Regions from separate parts of the Dasania marina DSM 21967 genome, predicted to be linked through region 1. Evidence: predicted binding sites of a transcription regulator. Region 1 holds the regulator's gene; each other region holds the start of a gene.
The links. Region 1 encodes LexA, which represses DNA repair genes until DNA is damaged. Its sites were predicted from a motif close to ACTGTNTNTANANACAGT; they were not measured.
Positions count from the first base shown of each region.

Region 2: the regulator LexA is predicted to act here: its motif matches at 3,517-3,534, upstream of B067_RS20685 (DNA topoisomerase III).
Region 3: the regulator LexA is predicted to act here: its motif matches at 2,305-2,322, upstream of dinB (DNA polymerase IV).

Region 1 covers NZ_KB891585.1:476,298-483,516, forward strand. The annotation lists gene B067_RS0111720 (S-methyl-5'-thioinosine phosphorylase) at 1-72, opposite strand, end outside; gene B067_RS0111725 (mechanosensitive ion channel family protein) at 81-1,202, opposite strand; gene B067_RS0111730 (DUF6763 family protein) at 1,493-1,813, shown strand; gene lexA (transcriptional repressor LexA) at 1,937-2,539, shown strand; gene B067_RS0111740 (DUF1285 domain-containing protein) at 2,607-3,149, opposite strand; gene B067_RS0111745 (DUF4823 domain-containing protein) at 3,139-3,705, opposite strand; gene B067_RS0111750 (phosphoglycerate dehydrogenase) at 3,794-4,966, opposite strand; gene B067_RS20350 (SurA N-terminal domain-containing protein) at 5,000-6,886, opposite strand; gene B067_RS0111760 (HU family DNA-binding protein) at 7,015-7,219, opposite strand, start outside.
Region 2 covers NZ_KB891587.1:26,566-33,784, reverse strand. The annotation lists gene pepN (aminopeptidase N) at 1-1,537, shown strand, start outside; gene B067_RS20685 (DNA topoisomerase III) at 1,534-3,504, opposite strand; gene B067_RS20680 (ParA family protein) at 3,680-4,345, shown strand; gene B067_RS0115335 (CBS domain-containing protein) at 4,440-4,841, opposite strand; gene B067_RS0115330 (NADH-quinone oxidoreductase subunit N) at 4,886-6,331, opposite strand; gene nuoM (NADH-quinone oxidoreductase subunit M) at 6,328-7,219, opposite strand, start outside.
Region 3 covers NZ_KB891576.1:704,218-711,436, reverse strand. The annotation lists gene B067_RS0107775 (class I SAM-dependent methyltransferase) at 1-330, shown strand, start outside; gene B067_RS21795 (hypothetical protein) at 401-1,192, opposite strand; gene B067_RS0107765 (DUF1244 domain-containing protein) at 1,491-1,781, shown strand; gene B067_RS0107760 (hypothetical protein) at 1,812-2,216, opposite strand; gene dinB (DNA polymerase IV) at 2,339-3,445, shown strand; gene B067_RS0107750 (DUF4136 domain-containing protein) at 3,541-4,113, shown strand; gene B067_RS0107745 (D-hexose-6-phosphate mutarotase) at 4,186-5,148, opposite strand; gene rapA (RNA polymerase-associated protein RapA) at 5,306-7,219, shown strand, end outside.

The DNA.
Region 1 (7,219 bases):
CGCTACACCATCACCGGTAAACTCTTGTAAGCCGGTGCCACCGATAATGGCAACTATGCGCTGCTTAGTCATGGGCCGCCTTATTCGGATTGGCTTGCCGTTAAAGCAGCTTGCTGCTCTAACTGCAGAGGGCCAACTTTAAGGGTAGTGGTTGGGTAGGCAATATCAGCATCGTGCTTAGCGATAATCGCTAACACCTCCAATAACACCTGCTGTTTGATTTTGTGGTACTCAACCCAGTTGGTGGTTTTGGTGAACGTGTAAATAAAGAATTCCAAAGACGATGCCGCAAAAGCATTGAAGTTAACCATCAGGGTTTTATCAGTGTCGATATCCTCATTGGCCAACAAATAGGCTTTGACCTCCTCAACGATGGTGCCGACCTTATCAGCATCATCATAGCGTAAACCTATGGTTTCATAGATACGCCGATTTAGCATGCGCGAAGGGTTTTCTACCGTGATTTGAGCAAAGGTGCTATTGGGCACATACAGTGGCCGCGAATCAAAGGTGCGTATACGGGTTTGCCGCCAACCTATGTCCTCCACCGTACCTTCTATAGATCTATCGGGTGAACGTATCCAGTCGCCAATAATAAAAGGCCGGTCTAAATACACCATTAAGCCGCCGAAAAAGTTAGCTAATAAATCCTTGGCCGCAAAGCCTATGGCTATGCCGCCGACACCGCCAAAGGCCAGCACCCCGGAAATACTAAAACCCAAAGTTTGCAGCATCATTAAACTAGCGGTAATAATCACCGCCGTACGCAATAGTTTACCTAAAGCAAAAACAGTGGCCTCATCAACCGAGGATTCAGCGCTGTCGCCAGCAATTAATTGCTGCTCTATACGCTTAACCAAGCGTACTAAAAACCACGTTAATATGGCAATGAACAGCACTTCTCTAGTGGGCGCTATCAACGTAAAAATATAGGCCTCAGACTTTGCTCGTATAATATCCAGTACCAAGCTAGCGCCCATTAACCACACCATAATAAAAGCGGGCCTACGACCGGCGGCAAAAATAGCATCATCCCACTTATTAGCCGTTTTTTTAAACTGCCGCTCTAAGCGCGAAAATAAAAAGCGAACAAAATAGCTGACGATTAAGGTTAGCAGTACCACCGCAAAGACTTCCCACAGCCAGGGGTAATCTTCTAACTGAAAAACATCAAGTAAATCTTGTAAGAAATTGATAGCCATTGCCCTCTCTTTTTCATTTTTCTGTGCCTATAAACAAACGGCAGCCTAAGTAATTTATACAATTTTATCCAGTAATTATGCATTTATATACCATAAGCATATTAAAACTAGCTGGCATTTACCGCATTTACCTACACCAAAAGCTAAGCCATTGAATCATCACTGTTTTTTTATTGATTGCAATTGATTACCGGCTGTGTTGATGCATTTTTGCTCTTTTTATAACACTGGACAGTAAAAATTTAGCTGTTATTACTTGTGTGTAGCCATAAGAAATGAGGATAAAAGCAATGAGAAATATTATGCCTAGTGTTGGCAATTGGTATAAAGAATTACAGGGTGGCGGTATTTTTGAGGTCGTTGCCGTAGACGATATAAGTCAAACCATAGAAACACAGCATATCGATGGCGAGATTAACGAATTTGATCTTGAAAACTGGCATGAATTACAACTATTGGAAGTAGAGGAACCTGAGGATTGGCGCAATGCTTATGAGCTAAGTCATGAAGACTCGCTAGATCCCGATGCCGCCATACGCCCCGAAGAATGGTCCAGCCCTGTTAGTTACATAGAAACCGATATTATGAATGGTGTGCTGGACGACATGTAAAGCCTTCTACTGCAGTCGTTCAATTTAACTAATCAGCAGCCCAGGGAATAATAAAAAGGCTTGCAGTGCCGACAATGCTGTATATAATCACAGCCACTGTACATAAAAACAGACGGATTGGACATGAGTAAATTAACCGCACGCCAGGCCGAAGTATTAGCCCTAATAAAAACCCATATAGAAGAAACCGGCTACCCACCTACCCGCGCCGAAATTGCCAAGGATCTGGGCTTTAAATCCGCCAACGCCGCCGAAGAACATTTAAAAGCGCTGGCCCGCAAAGGTGCCATAGAAGTTATCCCCGGTGCCTCTAGAGGCATACGCTTACCCGAAAACAAGGGTATACCCATCGTGGGACAAGTTGCCGCTGGCAGCCCTATACTGGCTACTGAGCACATAGAAGATTATTGCGAAATGCCCAGCTCGTTCTTTAGCCCCCATGCCGATTATTTTTTAAGAGTACGCGGCGACAGCATGATAGATGTGGGCATATATGAAGGGGATTTACTGGCCGTACACCGCACAGCGCAGGCCAATAATGGCGAGATTGTGATTGCCCGCATCGATGATGAAGTCACCGTTAAACGCTACAAAACCACACGCAGTAAATATCAAATACAACTACTACCCGAAAACCCCGACTACCAACCTATAGAGGTAGATTTGAGGCAGCAAGACTTTGCTATAGAGGGTTTAAGTGTAGGCGTGGTTAGGCGCAGCTCTTAAGCCTTGTGCTGTTGTGCTAAACAGCGTTTGTTTTATTCAACAGCAGCAGTAATAACGGACCACCAAACTATTGGCCGCTTAAGCTAAAACGTTCTCCACAACTTTCTATATAAGCGTCCTCACTTTGCAACTGCGCATCATCGATAAGATGGTAGTAGCAGTTGCGCGATATTCTGGCACTCAACCCCCGGTCTACCAGCAATATAGGTATAGGTTCACCCTGCGGGTTGCTACTGACTTGCAACGGGTATTGTTTTGATAAGACGTATTTGGCGCCGGTATTGAGGGTAAAAATAAACGCTGGCTGGCCCTGCTCCTGCAGTATTTGATAGTCTATAGCCTGAAAAACCTCAGCCTCAACCCGAATACGCCATTTTTCTACGGGGGTAAGCAGATAGTACTCGCCATCGTCTTCGCGCCTTAAGATAGAGGCAAACAAACGCAGCAAGGGTTGCCGCTTAATCTCGCCGCCTTCATGCCACCATGATCCATCCTCTTTAATAACGATATCAATATCGCCACTCAAAGTAGGCTGCCACTGTTCAACAGGAGGGCGCTGAGGCTGGTCTTTTAGGTAAGCCTCTATACTGGCTAATGATTTACTGGCCACCACTAAGCTCCGCAGCTACGGCCAACATAGGTTTATGCAGCAGTGTTGTGATATTTTCACCGGCAAATGACAACAACGATTTACTGGCCTTTAGGCTCACCTTATCCACCACTTTTGCCGAGTTGACATCATAAAGGGTAATTAATACATCGGCCTGTTGATAGCCGGCTTCGTAACTGCCATCCAGATTTTGAAATTGCTGTAACGAACTTAGCGTAAACACTGCCAAAAAACTGGCCCGCTGCGATTTGGCCTGCTGTAACGCTGCCGCAAATGTGTTGGTATTCACCGACACTGCTCGGGCAAAATACACCGCAAAGGCCTGCTCTGACACCTGCAATAAAGGTTGCTGTATGTTTTTATCAGCCACTAGCCCAGCAATGACGAAACTGCTTTCGCGGGCATAAACATAGCTGTGCCAGCGGCTAATATTATAGTCATTAACTATGCCCAATTGGCGAGAGTAATGCTGAGCCCCATCAATAATATAGGCGGGCTCGCAAGCTGTGAGTAGTAATGCCAACACGGCAGCCCCAGCCACTTTACAGCTATTCATAGGTTTATCCTTCACTCTATTTTTATGGCTACGGTTTTACAGCAATTTTAGGCTAAAAAAAAGCCTTCACAAGGAAGGCTGTTTTAACTTACTTTAAAACGCGGACGGTGATGACGCCTTCGACGTCTAAGATTTTTTTCAGCACCTCGTCGCTAGGCACCTGCGCCACATCAATTAAGTTGTAGGCTATATCGTCTCGACTCTTATTAATCATATCCACCACGTTAATATCCTCATCCGCCAATAGGCTGAGGATAGTACCTAGCATCTTGGGAACGTTGCGGTTGGCAATAGCCAAACGCGGGGAGTCCGCTCTTTCCATAGCAATGCTGGGAAAGTTAACGGAATTTTTAATATTACCGTTTTCGATAAAGTCTTTAATTTGATCTGCTGCCATTACCGCACAGTTATCTTCTGCTTCATCAGTCGATGCGCCTATGTGTGGCGTTAAGATCGTATTGGGCACACCAATCAAGCCGGGCTCGGGGAAGTCGGCAATATACTGGCCTAAATCACCATCGTTTAATGCACTGATAACCGCGGCTGTATCAACAATCTCAGCACGAGCAAAGTTTAATAAACGCAGGTCTTTTTTACAGCTGGCCAATAGCTCACGGTTAATTAAACCGCGAGTAGCGTCTAATACCGGTAAATGCAGGGTAATATAGTCACACTTTGAAAACAGGCTGTTGAGGTTTTCTATACGCTCAACACTGCTAGGTAAGCGCCAAGCTGACGCTACCGACAATGCAGGGTCATAACCTTTAACCCTCATGCCCAGCTCTAAAGCTGCATCAGCAACCATCGAACCTATCGCGCCTAGACCCACAACACCCAGGGTTTTACCGGCTAATTCGTTACCTTTATAATTCTTTTTCTCTTTTTCCAACAAGGCGTTCATTTCAGCCTTATCCGTCATATCCTTTAGCGTGTCTACGTACTGCACACCCTGTAAAATTCCACGAGAACCCAAGCAGAGAGCAGCAATAATTAATTCTTTAACCGCGTTAGCGTTGGCACCAGGGGTGTTGAATACAGGAATACCACGTTCAGTACAGGCGTCAACGGGAATGTTGTTAACACCGGCACCAGCTCTGGCAATGCCCAATACTGATTCAGCAATGTCTTGGGACTGAAGTTTGTGGCTGCGTAATAAAATCGCTTCAGGATGAGTGAACTCACTGGCAATTTCATAGTGCTCGCGGGGTAGTCTTTCCAAACCTACTACTGAAATTTGGTTTAGGGTTAATATTTTATGCACGATGTACTCCTAGATTACAAAAAAACGGTGCCATTACAGTATCGTAATGTCGGCGCTAGCTTTGATAGCCTGCTGGTAAGCTTCTAGGCTTTGGGTACTACTAGCGCTGTATAACTGGGCTTCAATAGCCTGCTGTTCGCCTACACTTAAATCGCTGATGTTGCCTTCAACAACTTTCGTTAAACCAGCAATCACCACATCGCCATTACGTAAACTATGAATGGCATGGGTGACCGTGGTGGCAGGTTTGGGCTTGACCATGGCAAATATTGCAGTGCTCAGCTCACGGCTGGCCTTGCTAGTAATACGGCTCACGTCCTGCTCAGCATTAACGGTATATTTATTACCAGCCTGTAAATCGGCAAAACTGCTTTCGCCGCTACGTAGCGCAACCAATAATTGTTCGGCCTCCACTTTGAGGCGTTCGGCGGCCTTGGCTTTTTTAAGATTGAGGGCAATTTGCTCGCTAACCTCGGCAAACGGCTTGGCCTCTGCGGGCTTGTGCTCCAATACCCGCACCACGATATAGTGGTCGGCGGCTAACTCAAGCACCGCACTGTTATTGCCTTCTTTTAACACTTCATCGCTAAAGGCGGCTTTAATGACGCGTGGCTTACTGAGTACACCAGCCTTATCGCTGCGCCCCAGCCAATCAGACTGCTGCACCGTAAGATCAAGATCTTTGGCCGGGCCTTTCAGATCAGCGGAGTTAAAGACTAAATCACGTAACTGCTCCACCCGGTTAACGAACTCGGATTCAGATTGTTCTAATGCTAAGCGCTGTTTAATCGCAAGCTTGCGATCATCGTAGCTGGGTTGCTCAACGGTTTTAATATCGGTAACCAGTATTAAGTGTACACCCGCCTCTGTTACCACAGGCTCAGATACTACCCCCTGCTCGGCGCTAAACAGCACCTGTTCAAAGGCTGCGGGGAATGCGCCACCACTGCTATAACCGAGGTCGCCGCCGACAAAGGCTGAACCGGTATCTTCAGAGTGTTGCTCGGCAATGCTAGCAAAGTCTTCGCCGGCTGCAATTTTAGCTTTTAGCTCAACTGCTAGAGCTTTAGTATCAGCTTCATTACGCTGCTCGTTAATCTCTAATAAGATATGCGACGCTTTGCGCTCTTCAGAACCATTAAAGTCGGCCATTTCCAACTCGTAGGCGGTTTTGATCTGCGCTTCCTCTACCGGCTGCACAAAGTCGCTTTGTTTCACTTCTACATAAGCCAACTTAAGCTTGGGTTCGCGCTGGTAACGTTGGATATTGTCTTGGTAATAGCTGTTTAATTCTTCGTCGCTAAGCTCAACGGCAGAAAGCTGCTCGCTGATAGCGAGGGTTATATAGTCAAAGCTACGCTTTTGGCCCACGATGCTAGCGGTGTAATTTAACGCTTGCTGAGTCACAAAGTCTGAGCCGGCTATGCCGCTGGACAGTTGGCGAATAATGACATCATTACGCAATAGCTGTTTAAAATAACTCATGCTATAGCCATTGCTGCGTAACACATTTTCATAGAGTTGCGGAGAGAATTTACCGTCTTGCTGAAACTGCGGCATATTGACGATTAGTTGATCTATTGCGGCAGGTGCTGCCGTGATACCCAGTTCAGCGGCTTTTTGTAGCAACAGTTTTTGTTGAATTAACTGCTCCATCGCCGACTGCTTAATAAGTTCATCGTTAAGCATGCTAGGGTCGGCATTTTCACCCATAGACTCCAATAGGCGTCTTTGTTGCACACGTACGGCCTGCTCCAGCTCTATTACGGATAGCTCTTCACCGTTGATCTCTGCTGCAGCATTACTGCCGCTATTACCCAGCAAGCTCTCTACGCCTGCCGCTGCAAAAATGACCACGATCAGGCTCACTATTATTTTGGCAACAATGCCCTGTGAGTTATCACGAATATTCTGAAGCATGTAACACTATTCCATATTAATCTGCGTTAAATAAAAAAAGCGCACCATGGTGATGCGCTTTCCATATTGTTTAACCAACAATTACTGCCATTGCTATAGCACGCATGCTTTAACGACAGGGCTGTTAATTAATTGACGGCGTCCTTAAGAGCTTTACCCGCTTTAAAGCCTGGTATTTTAGCCGCTTTAATTTGGATAGGCTCACCTGTTTGTGGATTGCGGCCCGTACGTGCAGCACGATCTTTAACAGAGAAAGTACCAAAACCTACCAGTACTACTTGGTCTTCTTCTTTCAAAGCATTAGTAATAGCTTCTACTGTTGCATCTAAGGCG
Region 2 (7,219 bases), on a different contig from region 1:
GTGGGCATACGATACCGACCAGCAGGTGACTACTCATGCTATAGAATTGCCTGTGGCCACCACTGACGATGCTTTTACTAACTTCGACGGCATTACCTACGGCAAAGGGGCCTCGGTATTAAAGCAGTTATCCCATTATTTGGGGGCAGAGCAATTTCGCGCAGGTGTGAGGCAGTATTTAAAAGCACATGCCTACCAAAACACCACGCTAGCGGATTTCATGAGCGCCTTAGCGCAGGCGGCCGATAAAAACTTGGATGATTGGCAGCAGCAATGGCTGTATCAAACCGGCTTAAATACCGTAGAGCTGGCCTTTAGTTGTGAGCAGGGCAAGGTCACTACTATGGCGCTATTACAAACCGCGCCCAGCGACTGGCCCACCCTGCGCCAGCAGCGCGTACAAGTAGGCCTGTATCAGTTACAGGGCGAGGCCATGCAGTTACAAGATCTTATGGCGGTGACCTATAGTGGTAGCAGAACTGAGCTACCACAGGCACTAGGGCAAGCCTGCCCCATGCTGGCCTATCCCAATGTGGGTGACTGGGGTTATGTGGCGGTGCGTTTGGATGCACGCTCTTTGCAAACCCTAAAGCAGCATATCAATGATTTTGAGTCTGCCGGTATGCGCATGATGTTGTGGCAGAATATGTGGCAGAGTGTGCGTGAGGCTGAGTTAGCGCTAACGGATTATATAGATTTTGCGCTGGCGAATATTGCTGGCGAGCGCGATCTTAATACCACTAGGTTGGTGGGTGACTCTTTATTGCAGGCCTACGATTATCTGCAGCGCCTGTCACATCAAGCCACTATCACTAAAGATTTACAGCTAGCGCTAAGCCATCGGGCAGCGGCAATAGAAAACATGGCTTGGCAGCAATTAAGCCATGTAGAACCGGGCAGCGACTTGCAAAAACAGTGGTTTACTATCGCCCTTAACACCAGCCACAGCCCTGCAGTTTTGAAAAAAGCGCGGGCTTTATTATTAGGCCATAGTGTTATTGAGGGCATATATATAGACCAAGATAGGCGTTGGCAGTTAGTGGGGCTGTTAAACCAATATCTGTATGCGGATTATCAACAGCTGCTTAATGCCGAGGTACATCGCGACAGCTCAGACTTAGGCGCAAAAATGGCTATCTATGCTGAGGCCGTGCGGCCCTTGCCAGAGGCTAAGGCAAAATGGTTTCAGCATATTACGGCCAGCTTGTTAGATGATAGCGCTAGTAAAAAATACAAGCTATCGGATTTACGTTATGCCATGCAGGGTTTATTCCCTGCCGAGCAAAATGCGTTTATGCAATCTTATAATGCCACTATTTTGTCTATGGTTAGCGACCTTAACGAGCGGGCCAGCCCGCAAGCGCTAAGCAGCTTTGTGGGTAACTTAATGCCCGCGGCCTGCAACCCGCAAAGTGTAAAGTTGTTACAACAAGCGGTGCAGGATTTTAAGGATTATCAACCGGTGGTGAGCAAGGCGTTTAAGATAGGCCTGCAAGAAGACCAGCGTTGTGTGGCTATTGCTACAACCCTAGATTAACTCGCGCGCCGTTTACTAGAGGCGCTGCGAGTTTTAGTACTACGAGCTTTAGTACTATGCTTAGTGGTTTTTTTGCTAAAAGGTTTGCGCTGGCTTTTAACCCCGCGCAAGGAACTGAGTGTGCAGCTTTGGCTGTGGGCTATCAGTTGCACTAAGGTTTGGCTGAGCGGCTCCATAAAACTTTGGTAGCTTTGCTCTTGTAAGCTGATCGCGTTGAGCTGCATTTCCCAGCGGGCAGTCATGTCGGCTAGCCTGGCGGTATCGGGCAGGCTGTTGATTAAGGCGGTGCCGGCATCGCTGGCGCGTATGGTTTTACCTTGGCGCAATAAAAATTCCCGTTTAAATAATAATTCGATTATGCCGGCGCGGGTGGCTTCGGTGCCTAGGCCGTCGGTTTCTTTTAATATTTTCTTTAACGCTGGGTCTTGCACATGGCGGGCTATGCCGGTCATGGCGGCTAACAGGCTGGCGTCGTCAAAGGGTTTGGGCGGCGTGGTTTGTTTTTCTACGCACAGGCCTTGTAGGCACAGCAGTTGTTCGCCCTTGCTAACCTTGGGTAGTGAGCGGTTAAGAGCAGTGCTTTTTTCTTTCTCCTTGCTTTGCTCTGTTGCAAATAAAGCCTTCCAACCTGCCACCAAGCTTTGCTTGGCTTTGGCAATAAAACTACCACCGGCGATTTGCAGCTGTATTTCGCTATCGCTGTATTCATGGGGCGGGTAAAACTGGGCGATGTATTGTGTGGCTACCAACTCATAAAGTTTGCGCTCTTGTGGGTTTAGCGAGCTAAGCTGGGCGCGCTTTTCGGTGGGGATAATGGCGTGGTGGGCTTGCACTTTGCTGTCGTTCCAAGCTTTGCTTTTGAGTTGTGGCTGGGCCTGATCAACCGCTGTTTTCAAGTTCTCGCTATTGCTGGCGATAGCGGCTAATACTGCCGGCCCTTGTTGAAAGTGCTGGGCGGGTAGGTAGCGATTGTCGGATCTAGGGTAGGTGAGTAATTTGTGGCGCTCATACAAGCTCTGGCAGCTATCCAACACCTGTTTCGCGCTTAAGCCATAGCGTTGGGCGGCATCAATTTGTAAGGCGGATAAATTATAGGGCAGCGGCGCGGACTGTTTTTTACGGCTGTTACGGCTGGCGGTGACCTCGGCGGGCTGGCCGCTAATACTATCCACCACATGCTCGGCTAATTTTTTTGACAGCACCCGGCCTTCTTCATCTTGATAGCTCTGGCAGGCCTCGCTGGGCTGCCATTTGGCGATAAAGGTTTCGCCCTTAGGTGTTTCTATAGTGGCCAGCACTTGGTAAAACGCCTTACTGGTGAAATGGGCAATGTCTTGATCGCGTTGTACCACTAAGCCTAATAGCGGGGTTTGCACGCGCCCCACCGAGAGCAGGCCGTCATAGCCCACTTTGCGCCCTTGCAGGGTGTAGGCGCGGGTCATATTAATGCCGTATAACCAATCGGCGCGGCTGCGGGCCAAGGCCGACGCCGATAGCGAGCGAAACTCAGTATTGGGGCGCAGTTGGCTTAGTGCTTGTTTTACTGCGGGGGTATTCAAATCGCTAATCAGGCAACGTTGTATGCTGTCGCGTTTGCTACCCGATACTTTAAAGTGATGGATGACTTGATCCACTAATAGCTGCCCTTCGCGGTCGGGGTCGCCGGCGTGGACTAACTGCTTGGCCTGTTTAATCAGTTTGCCTAGTACTGCCAGCTGCTTTTTGGTGCTGGCCTTGGCCTGTAACTGCCACTGGCTGGGGTTGATGGGTAGGTGCTCCACGCGCCATTGCTTGTAGGCGGGGTCATAGGCTTCGGGTGGGCTTTGCTCTAGTAAATGGCCTATGCACCAGCTTACGCAGTCACCGTTGCCCACATAGATACAGCCCTCGGCCTTTTTATGGGGCTTGGGCAGGGCGTCGGCTATGGCGCGGCCTAGGCTAGGCTTTTCGGCTATATACAGAATCATAAAAGGCAGATTACTGTATGTTTAACCAGTTGTCTATGTGCTGTGTTTGTTGCTTTATTCTTTGCAGTATCTCTTGTTCTATTACTTGCTGTATAAGATACGGCCTAGCAGCTATTCCACGCGGGGTTTATTGCGACTACACTAAGACGAAATTCTAATTAAAAAAGCAGGAAGCATGTTTCGAGTTGCGGTAGTCAATGCTAAAGGTGGTGCAGGTAAAACCACAGTAGCGACAAATTTGGCGAGTTATTATTGCTCGCAGCAGTTAAAAACGGCAATTGTGGACTACGATAGCCAAGGCTCTAGCACCTTTTGGGTTAGCCGCCGCCCGGAAAAATCCCATCCTATACAAATTATCCCCGCCTACAAGCAGCCCAAACATGTTACCGCTAATTGGTTTATACGCCCCGAGCGTGATACCCAGCGGGTGATTGTTGATACCCCTTCGGGCATGGATGTGATTCAGTTTAGAAATATTTTAATAGAGTGTGATGCGTTGTTAATTCCCGTATTGCCCTCTGCCATTGACATACATGCGGTGGCGCGCTTTATTGCCGAGTTGTTATTGCAGGGCAAGTTTAAGCGGGAAGATGGCCGTATAGCTGTAGTGGCTAACCGCGCCAGAAAAAACACCTTGGTGTATCAGCGCTTAGAGATTTTTTTAAATTCTTTGGGTATCCCTTTTATCGCCACGCTGCGTGATACCCAGCAGTATATTAAAGCCAATGAAGAGGGTAAGGGTATATTTGATATGCCGGCCTCGGCGGTGGCAAAAGATTTGGCCAGCTGGCAGCCCTTGCTAGCCTGGTTAGAGCAGCGCAGTGGTGAGGCCGATGACTAGCGGAAACTGTTATCAAAGTACTAGCTATTGAAGTAACAGCTTCTGCTTGCTAATGGGTGCGACATTATTTAGCTGGAAAAGTTAGCTGGCAACGTTAACGGGGGAAGGTTTTAACCGCAGCCAGTAAGCGTCGGCAAGTGACTTGGCCTACCAGTTTGCCGTTTTCGACGACGGGGCGACGACGGTGGCTTTTTAATAGCATGTCTTGGGCTACATCGACGATATCATCATGGGGGCTGGCGGTGATAATCTTGTCGCTATACATATAGTTGCTCACAGCACCTACGCCACTTTCATTATAGGTGGCGCTAAGTACACCTCTTAAACAATCCATTTCTGAGAGCACGCCGAGTAGGTGATTGTGCTCGTCTACTACACACAGGCCGGAGACTTTGTGCTCAATAATTAATTCCATCGCATCTAATAGATTAGCATCAGGTTTAACTGTCATGGGGTTAGGATTCATATAATCCCGTAAGTCTATCGATTTCAGCATAAGGGCTGCCTCTTGTTATTGGTCTAAGCCTGGTGGTTAGTTAGCTACAGTATAGACCTTAAATAAGCCATTAGGGGCTGTGGTACGGTGCCTAATAATAAAATAATGATTATTAGGCCTGTGCTTAAACTGTTTATATGCCAACCTTTAGCCGTTGCTGCCAGAGTGTAAGTTGGGCTGCTGCGTTTAGTCATATAAAAAATAACCCGCAAATAATAATAAATGCCTATGGCGCTGCCCAAGATTAACGCGGCGATTAAGACCCAGTGGTAGCCGCTAATCGCGGCGCTAAAAATATAAAACTTGGCGACAAAGCCCGCGGTTAAAGGTATACCGGCCAGTGACAATAAGGCCACTAACATCAGCCCCGCTAGCAGAGGCTGCTGCCAAAACAGGCCGCTAACATCATCCAATAACACGTTTTCGCGCTTATGTTGCTGTGCCGAGATTAGCGCCAGCAAGCCAAAGGCAGCCAAGGTGGTGGCGGTATAGGCGATCAAATAATAGCTGGCGGCCTCTATGGCCAGCGCACGATTAGCGCTGCTGCCACAAACCACCAGAATAATAAGCAGATAGCCCATATGGGCAATAGAGGAGTAAGCCAGCATGCGCTTGATATTGTCTTGTTGTAAGGCCAGCACATTGCCCACCAGCATGCTCAATACGGCCACTAAGGCTAGGCAGTTGAGCAGCATATTATAGCGATACAGTTTGGCCTCTATAAACAAACGCAGCAGTAGGATAAAGATAGCCGCCTTGGCCACCGAGGCTAAAAATCCAGTGATCGGTGAGGGTGCACCCTGATAAACATCGGGGGTCCACATATGAAAAGGCACCAGTGATAATTTAAAGCCCAGCCCCGCCAAAATTAATGCCATGGCGACTAAGAGCATAATATTGCCCGAGGGTTGGTAGGCTAGCTGTACGCCCAAGTCATTAAAGCCTAGGCTGCCGGTGATGGCATAGAGTAAGGCAAAGCCAAATAACAGGGTGGCTGAGGCGGCACCCGACAGCACTAAATATTTACTGGCGGCTTCCAGTGGCAATATGCTTTTATCGGGGTAGGCGATTAAGGCATACAACGCTACGGAAAGTAGCTCCATGCCTAATAATAAGGAGGCTAGATGTTCGGCATAGGCCAACACACAGGCACCTAGCGTGCTTAACATAAGCAGTAAATAATACTCCTCGGGTTGGTCGCCGCGCTGCTTCATATAATCTATGGATAATACGGTGGTGACCAAGCCCGCCAAGCAAAACACCGCGCTAAACAGCAACGATAGTTTATCAGCCACTAACAAAGGGGTAACTAACCTAGGGCTAAACTCGGCAGCGGATATACAGGATAGCGCGGCCAAGGCAAATACCAATAGGGTGAGGGTACTGCTCAATCGCACATTGCGGATAAAGGCAATTTGCAGCATCAATAGGATAGCGCCGCTGCTTAATACCAACAGTGGCAGTAGGGCTTGAAAATCGGCAGTGCTCATAGGCTAACCTCGGCGATGACAGGGCTGAGCGGAACCAGCTGTTGTAGGCTGTCGATAACCGGCTGGGCTAAATCCAATACCGGTTGTGGATATAGACCCAGCCATAATAGCGCTAGCATCATCGCTGCCATGGTAAACATTTCGCGGCCGCCAAAATCCTGTAAATCCTTGCTGACTTTTGTGGCGACTTGGGTTTTACCTTGAAAGGTTTGCTGCATCATCCACAGTGAATAAACCGCGGCGGTAATTAGGCCTAAGGTGGCGATGGCTGTCATCATTGGGCTGACGGCAAACAAGCCTACTAAAATTAAAAACTCGGCAACAAAGTTACCTAGCCCGGGCAAACCCAAAGACGCCACCGCAAAAAATAAGGCGCAGGCCCCCATGCGTGGCATGAAGTACCACAGGCCGCCCATCCTAAACATATCGCGGGTGTGCAAGCGTTGTTGCAAGGCTCCGGCCATCATAAACAAGGCGGCGGTGCTGACGCCGTGGGCCAGCATTTGCATAACCGCCCCTTGTATAGCCAAGCTATTCCAAGCGTATAAACCCAGCAATACAAAACCCATATGGCTGACGCTGCTATAGGCCACTAGACGCTTAAAGTCGCTTTGGGCAAAGGCTAGTATCGCCCCGTAGATCACGCCCGCCGCACCTAGGCTCATGGCGATGGGGGCAAATTGCATAGAGGCTTCAGGGAATAGCGGAATACAAAAACGCATCAAACCGTAGGCACCGGTTTTTAATAAAATACCCGCCAGTAATACGCTGCCGGCAGTGGGTGCTTGGGTGTGAGCATCGGGTAGCCAAGTGTGCACCGGAAAGGCGGGAAGCTTCACCACAAAGGCAATAAAAAACCCTAACATCAAACAGTAAGCCAGGGTGCTA
Region 3 (7,219 bases), on a different contig from region 1:
CGCATGCAATTATGGCAGGGCGAGGCGCAGGATTATTTAGTGGCGCTAAGTGATGAGCAGCTGCCCGATATTATCTATATGGACCCTATGTTCCCACCCTCTAAAAAGTCGGCACTGGTTAAAAAAGATATGCGTGTGTTTCATGCCATCGTCGGCAAGGAGCAGGACGGCAGCGAGTTACTGGCGACCGCGCGGGCCAAGGCTAGGCACCGGGTAGTAGTAAAACGTCCCAAAAAATCTGCCTACTTGGCCGATCAGCAGCCCAGTTTTAGCTTGGCGGGTAAGGCAGTGCGATTTGATATCTACAGCCTGCGCGCTTTTGTCAAATAAATGCCGCGGGCAAAAAGTGTCAGACATAAAAAAGCCCGCTAGCAGCGGGCTTTTTAGTAGTGCAGGCTAATTAAGCTTTTTTGGCTTTCTTAGCAGCTGGCTTTTTAGCGGCTTTCTTAGTAGCAGCTTTAGCTTTCTTGGCAGCTGGTTTCTTAGCGGCCTTTACAACTACTTTCTTGGCTGCTTTCTTAGCGGCTTTTTTGGCTGCTGGTTTTTTAGCAGCAGGCTTTTTAACGGCCTTTTTGGCTTTCGCTTTTTCTTTAGCGGCAGCTTTCTTGGCAGCAGCTTTAGCTTTGGCAGCGGCTTTTTTAGCAGCAGCTTGAGCTTTAACAGCTTTCGCTTTAGCGGCTAATTTAGCTTTAGCGGCAGCTTTCTTAGCTTGGGCTTTTTGCTTAGTGGCGGCTTTTTTAGCTGCTACTTTCGCTTTAGCGGCGGCTTTCTTAGCTTGGGCAGCTTCTTTTTTAGCAAGGGCTTTGGCGGCCGCAGCTTCAGTTTTAGCTTCTACGGCGGCAGCTTTTAAGCCTGCTTTGGCAGTGGCAACTTCAGCTTTAAGGGCGCTGGCAATATCTTTAGCGGCTTTTTCAGCAGCTTTAGCTTTAGCGGCAGCAGCTTTAGCTTTAACAACAGCGGCTTGGTTAGCAGCGTTTTTCTTGGCTTTAGCTTTGGTTTTAGCAGCAGCTAGTTTTTTAGCGGCAGCAGTAGCTACAGTTTTAGCTTTAGCAGCGTCTTTAGCAGCCTTAGTTGCAGCTTTTTCAGCAGTAGCAGCTTGGCTAGTGCGAGCTTTTTCAAGCTTAGCTTTAAGCTGAGCGATTTCTTTCTCTATTTCAATAACAGGGTTTGCAACTTTTTTTGCAGCGGCCATAGTTTTGTCCTTACGTTCATTAAAAAATAATTATAAAGGTTCAAAAAGCTTTGTTTAAAAAACAAGCGAATTATACCCGGCTTTTTCTACGAAGAAAGTGAAAATAGAAAATAAGTAGCTGAAAACAAACAAATTGGCATTATTTTTTTAATCTTTTGTAAAATTATTCGGCATTTTTGCTCTTTAGCTTCTTTTTGCTGTAAAAAATTCCCCCTGTCTTGCGTACCAGACCCGTTGTGGACCATACTTTTTGGCAGGTGAATGATTAACTTAATGAACGAAAAAAAGAGTGTGTGAAATGGAAAAGAATACCCAAACAGAAATAGAGGCGGCTGTATTTCGTCGCTTATTGGCCCATTTGGATAGCCGCAAAGATGTGCAAAATATTGAGCTGATGAATTTGGCGAGCTTTTGTCGCAATTGCTTAGCTAAATGGTATATGGCTGAGGCAGAAGAGCGGCAATTAGCGCTAGATTATGATGGGGCACGGGAGATTGTTTATGGTATGCCTTATCAGGAGTGGAAGGAAAAATACCAATTAGAAGCCACCCCGGAGCAGCTAGCGGCGTTTAATAGCGATAATAAATAGTGGTGTCTAGCTCTGGGGTGGTAAGCCTATTTATAACAGGCTGCCATGTGGCAGAAAGCGGTTATTACTATTGGTTTTAATCCATAAGCTCAGTTCTTTACTTATGCCCATGCCCCGTTGTTTTAATATCTTCCCTAAACCGATAACGGGTGACTGATCGCCTGCTTCCCAGCCGGGTAGTTGCTCCGCCTTGGTAAAAAACTGCATTAATGCGCTGATGTCAGCATCGTTGAGCGTTTGAGCCTGAGTTTGCCAGTGATCAATCGCTAGTCGCATTAAAGGGGCGTAGTCGGCTAGTTCTTGGCTGCTGAATTGCTGTGCCAAATTATCCAGCTGTTTGTCAGTAGCTAGAGCAATAAAGCGTTGCAATAGCTGTGGGCTAACACTGATTGTGAGTTGCGATGATTGATCGGCTGACCATGTGCCTATAGTCATACTGTGTACCTGAGCGTAGTGAATTTCTTTTATTATAGTGATGCTGCAGGCAAATCATACTACTTTGCTTTTTGCTGAGCCGGTGTATACTGTTTTTATGTACAGGATTCAGCGGTTTTTTTATGTTTGCAGTCACTACAACGCTCCCCAGCCGAAAAATCATTCACTGTGATTGTGATTGTTTTTTTGCCGCTATAGAAATGCGTGACGACCCTTTGTTGCGCGGGCGGCCTATGGCGGTGGGTGGCAGCAGTGAGTTACGCGGGGTGATTTCTACCTGTAATTATGAAGCTCGTGCTTATGGTGTGCACTCGGCTATGGCCACCGCGCAGGCCAAAAAACGCTGCCCTGATTTATTGGTGGTGCCTCACAATATGGCGAAGTATCGCCTTGCCGCACAGCAGATACGCGATATTTTTTATGACTATAGTGACGCGGTAGAGCCGGTGTCTTTAGATGAGGCCTATTTAGATGTCAGCAATAGCAGTGCCTGCCAAGGCAGCGCAACCTTAATCGCCCAAGAAATCATGGCCAGAGTGTTTGCTGAGGTGGGTATTACGCTTTCCGCGGGGGTGGCCAGCAATAAATTTTTGGCAAAAATAGGTAGTGATTGGAATAAACCCAATGGCTTGTGTGTGATTTTGCCACAGCAGGTGGCCGATTTTGTGGTGGATTTACCTGTGGTAAAAATTAACGGTGTCGGCAAAGTTACGGCAGAAAAATTACATCGTATGGGGGTGCAGCGCTGTGGTGAGTTGCAGCGCTATACGGTATTTGAATTGGTGGAGCTGTTTGGTGCTTTTGGACAAAGGCTGCATCAACTTTGCCGCGGCGAAGACGAGCGGCTGGTTAAGCCTAGTCGGCAGCGTAAATCCTTAAGTGTGGAGCATACCTATCCGGTAGATAAGAACGGTTTAGCGCAATGCCTGGCGCAATTACCGGTATTGTTTGCTCAGTTGCAGCAACGTTTGCAAGCGCTGGACGGCCGTTATCCGGTCAGCAAGCAATTTGTGAAGTTTAAATTTTCTGATTTTCAAAGTACCACGGTGGAGTGCGTGACGGCGGGTAGTATTAGATTATCTGTGTACCATGATTTATTTCATCAAGCCTTTGCCCGCGGGGCTGGTCTGAGTGTGAGGTTATTGGGCTTGGGGGTACGTTTTCAGGTGAGCCAAGAGTTACTAGAGATACAGCTACCTTTATTCCCTGCTGAGTTGGCGCAGGCATAAAAGCGACTAAGTTTAGATATGGACTGCTGACATAGGTTACACTCCTTAGCGATACTTAAGACTGTGTAACGCGAGTGAGACTAAGAGGCTTTGCTGTGAATAAAATTATAGGATTAATCGTACTGGCCGGGGTGTTGGGGCTAACGGCTTGCACCACTATGCAGACCGAGACCGCCGATATCAGCCGTTTTAAGAGCAAGCAGTACCGCAACTATAGCTGGGCTACGGCAGCCATGGAGCACAAGCAGGGGCGCTCAGAGCGTGCGGTGATTATGGACCATGCTCTGCGTGAGGCACTGAACACGCAGTTAACCGCTAAGGGCTATCATTTAGTTGCCTCTGGCCAGGCGCAGTTTGTGGTGGATTATCGCTATACTCGTAAGGTGACCACCGATAAAAGTGAACCTAGTGATGCCTCTAAAGCCTTAGATGGCGCTTGGGATGTAGGTGCCACTATGGGCGACCCCGGTTTGCAGACTGAGTTTGCGCCGGATAAAATTAGCGAGTTGTTTCTGCGTTTTAGTGTACGCGACAAACTCAGCAAAAAAGAATTATGGCACGGCACCGCCTCAAAAATCATGGATGCTTCGTCAACTAGTAAAGCGCAAATTAAGATGATTACCCAGCGGGTGGTGCAAAAACTCTTTAACCAATTTCCCAGCTATTAAGCGCTGTTGGTGGTAGGCAAAAAAAAACGCTGTCGCTAACACGACGGCGTTTTTTTTGCCTGCGATAGCGGTTTACAGCGGCTGCGGTTGAATGCACAGGCTAAGCTGGCGGCTCTGCTGTGGCGCTAGGGTGACGATATCCTCGCCGGCATTGGCGGTTTCTATGCATAGCATGCGTCGGTAATCGTCGGCGGCAAAGTGGTTTAATTGCTTGGCTTTATTCATCCAAGGGTTCCACAGCACGGTGCTGTGGCTGCCGCTGCTGGTGATTAAGGTTTGCTGTTTTTGCCGCTTGTCTAGCAAGTATATTGGCGGCAGTTCTTTTTGTTGTAGCCGGGAGTGTTGATACAACCGGTTTACTTCTGTGTTGACGCGCACAGCACCCTCTTGAGTACTATGGGCTTCGGGGTTGTTAATGTCGACATAGCGCTGCTGCTCTAAACCGGTCACTTCACAGTCGCTGATATCACTCACTGCATAGTAGCTGTGTAAGGCGCTGCTATAGCTGAAGGGACGCTGGCCGTTATTGGTAACTGTTAGGTTCATCTGTAATTGCTTACCCACCTTGATCTCTAATTGCAGGCGGCTGTCATAGGGCCACAGTGCTTGTTGTGCGGCACTGGGTTGGTAGCTGAATTGTAATTGGGTTTGCTCGTTGTTGTCGGTGTTTATGCTATCGAGCTGCCAGTCGCTATTGCGGGCAAAACCGTGGGCGGAATAGGTTTGTGCACTGTCTAGCTGGCCGGTAATGGCCGCAGGGTTATCGCTTAGCTGGCCAAACCACGGCCAGCTTATGGGTATGCCGCCGCGTAACGGCCGACCCTGCTGATAGCTATTACTGCCACTTAGCCATAGGGTTTTGTTGTGGCCGTGGGCCTGATACTCGGCCACCTGTGCGCCCTGCAAAAAAATCAGTGCTTTAGCGGCACTATTGCTAACGGCTACCGCAATTAACTCCTTGTGTAGTTCTATATGTATGCCATCTAAATGGCCAAACTCACTGTAGAGTTGTTGTAGCTGTTGCGCGAGGTTCATGGTGCCTATCGTATCCTTTGGCTTGTGCAGAAGCTGCTAAGCTTAATCGCATTGCTTAGGCTAGGCCAGCAGAGAACGCAATTGCCCCAGCCTTTACTTGCAAATAGCTGCCAAGGCCTTATCATCCGCGGCCTTATAGAGCTAATAGGAACTATACGTGAGCGACCTGTTGTTTGTGCCCGGCCAGCGCTGGGTAAGTAATACCGAATCGGAGTTAGGCCTAGGCATAGTGGTTGAGGTGCTGGGCCGGCGCGTAGATATAAGCTTTCCTGCCTCGGGGGAGCGCCGCACCTATGCGGTGGATAACGCCCCGTTAAACCGTGTGCGCTACGACGTAGGGCAAGAGATTAGCACGGCTGAGGATCAGAGCTTTAAAGTGGCTGAGGTTATAGAAGAGCGCAGCTGCTTATTTTATATAGGGTATAACGAACAGGGCGAAAAGTTGACGGTGCCCGAGTTAGAGCTCAATAGCTTTGTACAGTTTAGTCAGCCGCAAGATCGTTTGTTTGCCGGCCAAATTGATAAAAACCGCGCCTTTCAACTGCGCTGTGAAACCCTAGAGCATATACGTCACCAGCAATTGTCAGAGGTACGCGGCCTAGTGGGTGCCAGAGTGCAGTTACTACCCCATCAATTATATATAGCCAGCGAAACCGCCAACCGTTTTGCCCCTAGAGTGTTGCTCGCCGACGAGGTGGGCCTAGGTAAAACCATAGAGGCGGGCTTGGTCATACATCACCAATTAATGACCGGCCGTGCCAGCCGAGTGTTAATCGTGGTGCCCGATAGTTTGGTACACCAATGGCTGGTAGAAATGCTGCGTCGGTTTAATTTGTTTTTTAGCTTATACGATGCCGAGCGCTGTCAGGCGATTAAAGAGTCGGGTGTCGATAATCCTTTCGAAGAAGCGCAGCTGGTGTTGTGTAGCCTGTCTACCTTTACTGAGCACCAAGAGTTGCATGAGCAAGCGGTAGCCGCCAGCTGGGATTTAATGGTGGTGGACGAAGCCCATCACTTAACCTGGAGCCCCGAACAGGTCAGCCCTGCTTATCGCTGTGTAGAAGCTTTAGCCAAAACCGCGCAGGGTTTATTGCTGCTAACCGCTACTCCTGAGCAATTAGGTATAGAGAGCCATTTCTCGCGGCTGCGTTTATTAGACCCCGATCGTTATTACGATGTAGCAAAGTTTATCGCCGAAGAGCAGCACTACCAGCCGGTCAATGGCCTGGTACAACAGCTTATGGCCGCGAACGTTGCCGAGCATATCGCAGCCCCTGAATTTATCAGCCAACTCAGTCAGTATTTAGGTGCTGACGCGGTGGCTCATTTACAGCAGGAATGGCAGGGCGAGCAACCGCAATTAGCGATAGCCCACGCGATAGAGCAATTGCTGGATCAGCACGGTACCGGTAGAGTTTTATTTCGCAACACTCGTGCGTCAGTGGCTGGCTTCCCCGATAGGCATTTACACCAGCATCCATTAATTGCCCCCGATGACTATATGGCGCAACTAGACGGCGCAGAGATCAATGCCAGCCTCCGGCCAGAAGTCTTATTAGGCGAGCAATGGTTGAGCAGCGACCCGCGGGTGCAATGGCTAAGCAGTTGGTTGCGCGAACACCGCAGCCACAAAGTGTTAGTGATTTGTGCGCGGGCAGAAACCGCATTGGATTTAGAATTGCATCTGCGCTTAAAAGCGGGGGTGCAGTCGGCGGTATTCCACGAGGGTTTAAGCCTAGTGGCCCGCGATAGAGCCGCGGCCTATTTTGCCGACGATGAAGATGGCGCGCAGATATTAATATGCTCAGAGATAGGTAGTGAGGGCAGAAACTTTCAGTTTTCCCATCACCTAGTGTTGTTTGATTTACCACTCAACCCCGACTTATTAGAGCAGCGTATAGGCCGCTTAGATCGCATAGGCCAGCGCCACGATGTGCAAATACACTGCCCCTATTATCAGCAAACCGCACAGGAAAGTTTACTGCGCTGGTATCACGAAGGCCTCAATGCTTTCGAGAAAACCTGCCCGGCGGGCAATAATATTTATCAGCAAGTAGAAACTGAGTTGCTG